DNA from 2 places in the Bacillus sp. HSf4 genome. Region 1 is predicted to be linked to the other one. Evidence: predicted binding sites of a transcription regulator. Region 1 holds the regulator's gene; the other holds the start of a gene.
What was found. The regulator LexA, encoded in region 1, represses DNA repair genes until DNA is damaged. The targets are predictions, from matches to a motif close to CGAACATATGTTCG.
Positions count from the first base shown of each region.

Region 2: the regulator LexA is predicted to act here: its motif matches at 1,942-1,955, upstream of P3X63_RS13005 (Y-family DNA polymerase).

Region 1 is NZ_CP120679.1:2,029,500-2,034,410, reverse strand. Features, by position in the region: gene P3X63_RS10420 (YneB family resolvase-like protein) at 1-678, opposite strand, end outside; gene yneA (cell division suppressor protein YneA) at 698-1,009, opposite strand; gene lexA (transcriptional repressor LexA) at 1,165-1,788, shown strand; gene P3X63_RS10405 (peptidase G2 autoproteolytic cleavage domain-containing protein) at 2,020-4,464, opposite strand; gene P3X63_RS10400 (hypothetical protein) at 4,671-4,911, opposite strand, start outside.
Region 2 is NZ_CP120679.1:2,518,725-2,523,635, reverse strand. Features, by position in the region: gene P3X63_RS13020 (MDR family MFS transporter) at 1-361, opposite strand, end outside; gene P3X63_RS13015 (YqzH family protein) at 486-695, opposite strand; gene P3X63_RS13010 (DUF6376 family protein) at 1,392-1,826, shown strand; gene P3X63_RS13005 (Y-family DNA polymerase) at 2,014-3,276, shown strand; gene P3X63_RS13000 (YolD-like family protein) at 3,292-3,630, shown strand; gene P3X63_RS12995 (FusB/FusC family EF-G-binding protein) at 3,857-4,495, shown strand; gene P3X63_RS12990 (MATE family efflux transporter) at 4,533-4,911, opposite strand, start outside.

The sequences.
Region 1 (4,911 bases):
CATACTACTAAATTCGCTTCCATTTGACAACAAATGAACCTGTCCCTCTTTATACTCCTGATAGCGGCGGTGCACTGTTGCCTTTGAAATGCTGTAGCCGAAGCCTCTCAGCACGGCTGCAATCTCTGCAAACGTCAGCTTGTTTTCCCTGAGCCGGATGATTTCCGAAAGCGGTGCTTCGATCCGTTCTCTTCCGCTTCCCTCATGCCGGTTTTTCAAATTTCTTTCCGGACGGTAGCCGTTTTCGACCGCCTTTTTCATGCCTCTTTTAATTTTCAGGTTATGTATTTTCCGCTGATATTCCTCAACGATGCTGACAATTTCCAACACCATCGAGTCCGCCTCGGAAAGTTCCAGCCGGCCCCTGTGAGCAAGCGTATAAATTTGAACGCCTTCTTTATATAAGCAGTGAAGGAGGGCAATTTTTGCATTTCCCCTGCCAAGCCTTGTGTCATCCTGGATTAAGACCGCATCTACTCTTGAGCTTTTGAGTTCTTCCAGCAGTTCGAATACGCCGTCGCGGTCCATCTCATATCCGCTCGCCTGTTCTGAAATGACCTTTACAACGGTCATGCCGTGTTCGGCGGCAAGCGCTGCAAGCTCCTCTTCCTGCCGTTTTAAGGAGGTTTCCTGCTGCTCTTTTGACGTGCTCACCCTGGTGTATATAATCGCGTTCATAGAAATCCCCTCATCCTTATTATTCTACGACTGCAAGCTGATACCGGTGGGAGTGCTGCTTGGTTACCGGAAGGATCAAAACGTCGCCCGGCCTGATGACGGACGTCGAAAGGCCGTTTTTGTCGGCAACCCACTCAATGAACTTTTGTTTATCAGCGTTTTTCCCGCCTTCGATGCGATCGGCAAGCTCCCATAACGTATCGCCTTCCTGCACCTCTATTTTAACATATTGCTTGTTTTCCTCCATTTTCCCGGCAAGAGACAAAAACAGAATACAGCAGCTGATCACAGCAGTAAGCAGACCGACGAAAACCAACGATTCCCTTTTCAAATCCATCACCCCAAACAGAATATTTGTTCGCTTTTTGTGTTTTCAGTATACATACGAACACACGTTTCTGTCAAACGTTTTTTCGAACCTATGTTTGTACTTGGAGGTAAAACATGCTATAATCTACCTAAAATCGACGTTTTGAGGTGCAGAACATGACGAAGCTATCAAAAAGACAACTTGATATTTTGCGTTTCATTAAGGAAGAAGTGAAACGCAAAGGTTACCCGCCTTCCGTCAGGGAAATCGGCGAAGCGGTCGGCCTTGCATCAAGTTCAACCGTACACGGCCACTTGGCAAGGCTTGAAACAAAGGGACTGATCAGAAGAGACCCGACAAAGCCGAGAGCCATCGAAATACTGGATACCGAAGAAGACATTCACATTCCGCAAAACCAGGTGGTCAACGTTCCCGTTATTGGAAAGGTGACAGCCGGGACGCCGATTACAGCTGTGGAAAATATCGAGGAGTACTTTCCCCTTCCCGACCGCCTGGCACCGCCGGACGAGCATGTTTTCATGCTTGAGATCATGGGGGAAAGCATGATTGATGCGGGAATACTTGATAAAGACTATGTGATTGTCAAACAGCAGAACACAGCCAACAACGGGGATATCGTCGTGGCCATGACCGAAGAAGATGAAGCGACCGTCAAGCGGTTTTTCAAAGAAAAGACTCACATCCGCCTGCAGCCTGAAAATCCCACGATGGAGCCTATCATTCTGCAAAATGTGACCATTCTCGGAAAAGTGATCGGCGTCTTCAGAACCGTTCACTAATGATGCAGCGGCTGCCGGTTTACCGGCGGCCTTTTTGATATCAAAAAAAATCAGGTTCATCCCTTCCCGCTGTTTTGGGGGGCGAACCTGAAAAAGAGGAATTCATAATATGCTTACAAGTCCATTATCTATGATGATTTATTGATAGTCAACAAAATTTTTGCACACAGGAAACTTTTATAAATCTTCATGTTTAAAATGTTTTTCTCCTGACCGTTTTTATGGCGCCCGCTATTTGATCAAGGCGAGAGCGATTCCGTATCCTTTTTCAGGAGTGTACGGAGAAGTTATTTTGATCACCTTCCAAGAACCTTCAGTTGCTTTTGTCCCTATGCCGTCAATCGCTCCTAAATAATCTCCTTGCCGCACTGTGCCGTCAATACGTACATACTGTCTGCCCAAAAGCCCGACGACATGCCATTCATCTCTGACATCGCGTGACAGATAGCTCCCTTCCAAAGACTCGTTATAGTCCGGATTTTGTTTCGGGAGGCGAATCAGCTCCCCTGTCTCATGATCGGTTACCTCTTCATCAATCAATCCGCCGAACTCATTTGTCAAATAGCGGCGCTGCCAGACAAAGCTGGATGCCCCAGAAACAAAAGCTGTCGTTTCTGACACAACCCCCAGCAAATCATTTCCGCTTTGGGCAGGGGCTATTTTTTCTCCTTTTAAAGTGACGATGGTGCCTGTATCGATCAACTGCCCGCTTTCACTCTCAAAATACTCTCCATAGCCGGTTAATGAAGAGGTTACCGCCCCCGCAAATGCTCCATTTCCATAACGGGAGTCAAGGAGCCATTTGATTGACTGGTGACCTCCGGCCACAGTGTACGGCTCTTCAAGTGTAATGCTTTCTGATGAAAGTATCGTTCTGGATACGCCGTTGCCTGTAATATGAGAGTTGTTTGAAGCTGTGACAAATGCGCGGGAGCCCTCTGTGCTGGAACCGCCCGAAGCTCCGATGACCGCATTTCTTTCACCTTTTGCCGTAATATCCCCGGTTCCGGCAATAACGGCGCTTGTTTGATTAAATGCAAAACCGGAGGTGGTTGCAATCTGGGCTCCGCCCTTTAAATTGACGGGCATCTGCTGGTAGGTTTGACCTTTAATGGATGCAGCGGCGCTGTACCCTTCCGCCAAAACGCCGATGATGACAGCCTGACTATTCGGAGACTGGATCCCTGCTGTCCCGCCTTCTGTTATCATGGTTCCGTTCATAATATTCACGTTATAGAGTCCGCCTCCGATCGATATTCCGATTGGAGCTGAATGATAAAAATCAAAGTTTGATATTTTGATATGATCGGTTTGATTTGCCCCTCCCAATAAACGAATATCGATGCCGGCCTTTTTAAATCCGCGAATCTTAATCCCATTGATCGTAATGTTTTGACTTCGGTACTGCAATGCTACTACAGGATAGCCGCCATAGTCGTAATCCGGATTTCCGATCGCTGTGAATCCGCTTATATAAACATTTTTATAGGCTGAAACAACGAGTGCTCTTGGGGTCACACTCTCATACAGAGAATTGAAGACTGGCTCGACCGCTGTACAATCAATAAGCGTTACATCGTATGCTGTGGTGCTTTCCGGATCTGATGCCTGGTGGTGGCCGATATGCCGAAGGTCAAACGCGCGGACATCCCGGTAGGATATATGGCCGATAATATGGACATTTTGAGAAGCCGGCCACATTTCATGGGCTTTCACTTCTACCCCGCGAATGTTTCCGCTTGTCACGTTGTTTAAAAGCCAGACATGCTTTGACCCATCATCAATCTCGATACCGTTGGAGTTGGCCATGCCTTCGGCGTGCTCTGTGCCGCGAGGGGCTGCAGAATAGCAGTTTGAAATAAAGATGTATTCGCTGTAATGCGTAGTGATGCCGTCATCGCCGGCGCCATATGCGACACAGTTATCAATCCAAATATATTTGGAGCCGTCTTTTGTCCAGTCTGTATCAGGCAAATGATCATATGTCGGGGATGTAATATCAATTCCGTGGAGACCTGCATTGACGGCTTCAATATCTTTGATCCAGCCAAATTCGACTTTTGCAAACGTTAAACAGCTGGAAAACTGCCCTCCAGGATTTCTCACCCCGCATTGTCTGTCAGGATTCCAGTCTAAAGTCATTCCCTGGACAAAAATATGACGGTTTCCATTTTCATAATCGTCATTCGTGATGACCCACTCATGTGCCGGGGTATCCTCATGAAGTTTAATGACAGTGACGCCTTTGCCTTGTCCGACAAGATATGTCCAAGACGGAAGCTTGATTCCTTGAACAAAATATTCGCCCGCCGGAATGTTCACTTTAACTCGTCCATTTCCGATCGCATTGCGGAAAGCTTCAGTATTATCCCTTCCATCAGGAACAGCCCCGAAATCTGCAACATTCACTTCGCGAGTGATTTTGCCAAGCAATTTGTGATACTCCTTATCAAGCCGCTCCTTCAACAGTGAGGCCGCCTCTCCTTCGGCCGTCACCCTTGCATCTGTCACCTCAACGCTTTGAGAGGTTTCGACATGCTGAATGAGATTTTGCATCCTTGCTTTCAGTTGCTCGATTTCCGTCAAACGGTTTTGATGCTTTAAAAATTGACCTTTAGCGGTGGATCTCAATTCGGCATTTAGAGACACATCAGAAGGTTTTTGTGAATGAACCATTCTAAGGACACCTCTTTCTTTTTAATATGGGCGTTGAAATGCGGATGGGAAGGCCTGTCTCAAATTTCGAAAACGGAGCGGCCAAATCATCCATTTTACATCTATGTTATAAATTGGATATACATCACTGTAATCCTTCTAACCCCTGCAAAAAAAGGACGGATGATCAGTATTTCCGATCCCTCCATCCTTTTAAAGCCGGCTTATTATAGCTTTGTATTTTCTGCGATCAAGTGCCGCCTCTCTAATTGCAGCAAAGCTGCCACATGGCGCTCTAGCGGTTCGAGCGGATTGATGATCATTTCAGATGATGAACTTTCCGCTGCTTCAGCTGCATCAACCATGGATAACTGAGCAACGGAGAGCAGCCTGTTTTCGGTATTTGCGATTCGCTTTATATGTTTCTCAATCTCGGCATCGTACATTTCCTTATATCCACGCATGATG
Region 2 (4,911 bases), 490 kb from region 1:
TTGAAGTCGGCTCAAACAGGGCGCGGCACAATCCGTTTAAGGCATTCATCAAAAAGAAGGTCCATACGTGATCAGCGAGGGCAAAGCCGGCAAATACGAGCACCCAGCCGAAAATCGACAGCAGCATGATCTTTTTCCGGCCGAACCGGTCTGACAAATATCCTCCATAAAAGCTCGCCGCAATCCCGATCAGGGAGCTTACCGCTATCACGGCTCCGGCAAAAGACGCTGAAGCGCCTTTTACCTGTGTCAAGTAAATCGCTAAAAAAGGAATGCTCATTGTCGTGCCCATCCGTCCGAAAATCGTTCCGACAATAATGGTCCAGCTGAGCGGGTGGATACTTTGCCATTTCTGTTTCATGATGAACTCTCCAGACATGTTTTATTGTACTATCATACATGAAACAGATGGTGCTGAATAGAGGTTTTTCTATAATGTGGGAAAGAAAAAAGCCTCCTTCTAGGAAGCCTAAAGCCTGTCACGTTTAGGAAAACATGCCCTGGTTTGTCACATAATCATAAATGACGTCTTCAATATGCGCATGCAGCCCCTCGTCAGGCTCCTCGATCCGCCTTTCCTTCAGCGCCAGCTTCAGGATTTGCTTTTCATGGGGGCTGAGCGGATCGGTTGCTACATTTCGCCCATACTGCCGCAGAGCCTGTCCCAGCATTTTTTCAATCAGTTTCTCATCCATTTGCCTTCTCCTTTTAGGCGTTTCTTCTTTTATCTTACTAAGAAAAAACACTGTTCTCAAGCGGCTTAGCCTGTTTTGAATTGTTTTCTTTTTTTCGTAGAGTATAATGAGGGCATAAAACCGCAAAATGAAAAAGAACCGGGAATACGGCAACATTCCGGCTTGTAGGAAAGCAGGCCCATAGATAGACCATCCCCGAACTTGTCAGGGCTCAAGCTTTATGTTTCGACAACACGGCAATCATATTTTTCACAGGGAGTGAGCCAGACCGCCTTCTTTCCAAAGAAGGTTTTTTTGCGGAAAGAGCGATTTCTTTCATAAGCCGATTAGCAGGAATTTGACTGGATAGGCTTTGTGCTTTAAAATCAAAGTAATAAAAATGAATACTCCAAAGGGGAGTAGCTGTCACAGTAAAGTCGTCATTACGGGATGTCTTAAATCCTCGGCTTTGCTGGCAATCTAATTGTTAGCGAGACCTTTGCCAAATCTGATTTGGTGAAGGTCTTTTTGTTTATCAACTTCACCAAATCGGTGGAGTTTTTTCATTTTTATCAAAAGGGAAAGGAGACTGACTGTGTCCAAGCTTAGGAAATGGCTGAAGCGTGAACTGGTGAAGAAAGGTCTGCCTTTAGCGAAAGAAAAATGAATTTCGATTGTGAAAGAAAAAATCAAGAAGAAACGGTGAGGAGGTAAACAATGAAAAGAATTCTTACAGTTCTTGCCGGAATCGGCCTTTTAGGTGCGGGCGGATGCGGAATGCTTGACGGATTGAACTATACAAATGAAGCGGCCGGCTATATTCAAAAAGTGAAAACATTTGCGGAGGAGGCACCTTCCTTAGCTGAACAGGCTGTAAACGACACGCATGCAAGAGAAAAGCTGGAAACGCAGCTTGAGTCTGTTCGGCAGGCTGCAGCCGATTTTAATGAATTAACCCCTCCCGATGCCGCAGCCGAGATTCATAAGACGATTGAGAAGCATAATGAAACACTGCAAAAAAGCGCTGAGGATGTTTTGAAAAGTGTTGAGGAAGGAAAATTAACAGTTGAGAAGCTGGAGCAGTCAGAGCTGGTGCAAAGCGCTCAGCAGATCAGCGATGTGATGGGCCAGATTGAAAAATTGACCGAATAGAAAAAGTATCCCGGTTTGGGATGCTTTTTTTATTACTCAAAAACCCGGTTTCAGTTAACGGAAAATGAAAGACTCAAAGGGAATATTTTCATTGGGTAAATTTACACCTGGAAATCGAACGTATATTCGCAGTATAGTATTCATACACTAATTGTGCGAACATCAGTTCTTTTGGAAGGTGAAGATGATGGATTACAGTCAATATCCGGCGCGCTCGATTTTGTGTGTTGATATGCGGAGTTTTTATGCAAGCTGTGCCGCCGTCTTGCTCGGACTTGATCCGATGACTTGCCTGCTGGCGGTTGTCGGGAATACGGAGCGGCAGGGGAGCGTCGTCTTGGCGGCTTCTCCGGCTCTGAAAAGAGAGTTCGGTGTTCAAACAGGGACAAGGGTGTATCAGATTCCGGACGATCCGCGCATTCAGCTCGTCAATCCAAAGATGGCGGTATTTGTCCGCGTTTCCACAGAGCTCACCCGGCTGTTTGGCCGCTATGTTCCGCATGACGCCATTCACACGTACAGCATTGATGAAAGCTTTATTCAGGTGGACGGCGTCGAGAGCATGTGGGGAGACGCGCGGACGATCGCCATGAAAATACAGGACGACATGGCAAGGGAATTTGGTCTGCCGTGTACCGTCGGAATTGGGCCCAATATGCTGATGGCTAAGCTGTGCCTTGATCTTGAAGCGAAAAGGGCGCCGGACGGTGTGGCCGTTTGGGGTTATGAAGATGTGAAAACGAAGCTTTGGCCGCTGTCTCCGCTGCGGCGAATGTGGGGAATCGGCTCCAGGCTGGAAAGAAGGCTGAACAGGATGGGGATTTTTACGGTTGGCCAGCTGGCGCAATATGATCTCAAGCGCCTTGAGAAAACATTCGGTGTGATGGGAAACCAGCTGTACTATCATGCATGGGGCATTGACCTTTCAGCGCTCGGAGCGCCGATCATGGCCGGACAGGTCAGCTATGGGAAGAGCCAGATTCTGCTTCGCGATTATCCGGACCCGGCTGAAGTCCAACATGTCATCCTTGAAATGTGCGAAGAGGTGGCCAAAAGGGCGCGCGCCCACCGGCAGGCGGGACGGACCGTCAGCCTCGGAATCGAATACAGCCGCGATGAGCTTGGCGGCGGGTTTTACCGTTCGAAAACGATGGAGCGTCCTTCAAATATTACACTGGACCTTTATCACACATGCCTTGCCTTGTTTGACCGCTTTTATGAAGGAAAAACGGTTCGGAAAATTTCCGTTTCCCTTTCCAATATCGAGGATGACATCTATATGCAGCTCGACCTTTTCCATCCCGATCAGGAAAAAAAGCGGATGCTCGGCTATGTGATGGACGGCATCAGGGAACGGTACGGTTCAACAGCGCTTTTGCGCGCCGCTTCTTATACAAACGCCGGGACCGCCCGTCTGCGGTCAAAGCTTGTCGGCGGACATCAGGCATAGAAAGGAGAACGTGTGATGCTAAAAGACAGAGGCAGCATCAAATGGGTCTCGATGATGCTGCCGGAACACGTGGAATTGCTTAGGGAGTATCATGAGAGCCTTCATAAACATGAAAAACCGGTTTTAGATGAACAAAAATATGAAGAATTGAATGAACGGATTTGTGAAGCGATGGAAGAAAACAGGCCTTTGCAATTTACTTATTACCAACAAGGGGAAATGAAAAAGCTGGCCGGCCGCGTTCACTATGTTGACGCCCTGAAGCGGGAGCTCCGCATCATGAGCTGTACAGATCAACACCACAGATTAAAGCTCGATGATATTATTGAGATTGAATACGATGATCATGTATAATAGATTCATCATTCGGAGGTGGTAAAATGGTAAATGACATTCATTTGCCAACTGCAGCGTCTCATGCAAAGCCTGTTATCTTGAAAGGCGATACTTTGCATGAGGTGGAGCTCTAAACGAATCGCCTGATTGTAAGGTATCATTTCTGATCATACGGCTTTGCACCTTATTTTTAAAATATATAAATAAGGAGCTGGCACAAGTGAAGAATGTAAATACAGCGAATATGGAACCTTTTATCAGAAATGATCAATATCATTTTATTCAATTTCAAACGGACAGCCTTGTCCAGGGGCATGCGAACGTCAAGGATGGAAACGTGCTTGACGCTTTGAAATCCAATGCTTTCCATCAAGTCTTAGATCTGTTTCCTGATCTCAGCAATGACCAAAAGGCTTTGCTGAGCAAAATGGTTGAAGTCGAAGACAACAGCGGAGCCGCGCGCTTTTTAGCCGAGTTAGAGGACCTTGTGATCCCGTTTCAGCAGGTAACGGCAGCAAAGGTCAAAAAGCTGTTTTCTAAGGTGAAAAAGTTAAAAACTCCCGAATTTGAGCAGATGGATTTCAGGAGATATTCCTATTTAGGATGGAATGATGCAGGCTCGGGCAGAAAATATATGATTGTGGATATCGGCGGAAAGCTGACGGGAATATACGGAACGATCAGACCCAGCAATAAAAAAGGAATCTGTTCGATATGCAACAGGGCCGAAGAGATCGGACTGTTCATGTCCAGGGTGAAAAGCGGCAAAGAAACCTATACGGACAGGGGCAATTACATTTGCTATGACAGTGAAACATGCAACCAAAATATCATGACACTAGATCATTTGAACGATTTCGTCATGCAATTAACGAAATATTGACCTGAAAAACCCGGCTCGGGCTCCCGAGCCGGGTTCTTTATGATTCGGCTTCAGCCTTCATCTCATGCAGCTCCCGTTTTCCGAAAATCCGTCCGGTCAGTCCAGGCACAGCCATGCATAAAAATAAGGAACGGCCGAAGCTGAATAAAAGAAAGGAGAGCCACAGCCCATGGTTTCCGAAAACGGGCACAGCGGTGAAAAAGGCGGCTAAAAAGACAAGAGCGGCCAAAGCAATCGAATTTCTAACCGGGCCGATTTCAGTGGCTCCGATGAAGATCCCGTAAAAAATCAGTCCAAAACTTGCGGCCAAAGGAAAGAGAACAATCCAAACATCATATGTTTTCGCCGCTTCCAGGACGCTTTCAAGCGGTGTAAATAAAGGAATGATTGCATCTTTCAAGAGAAAATAGCCGGCC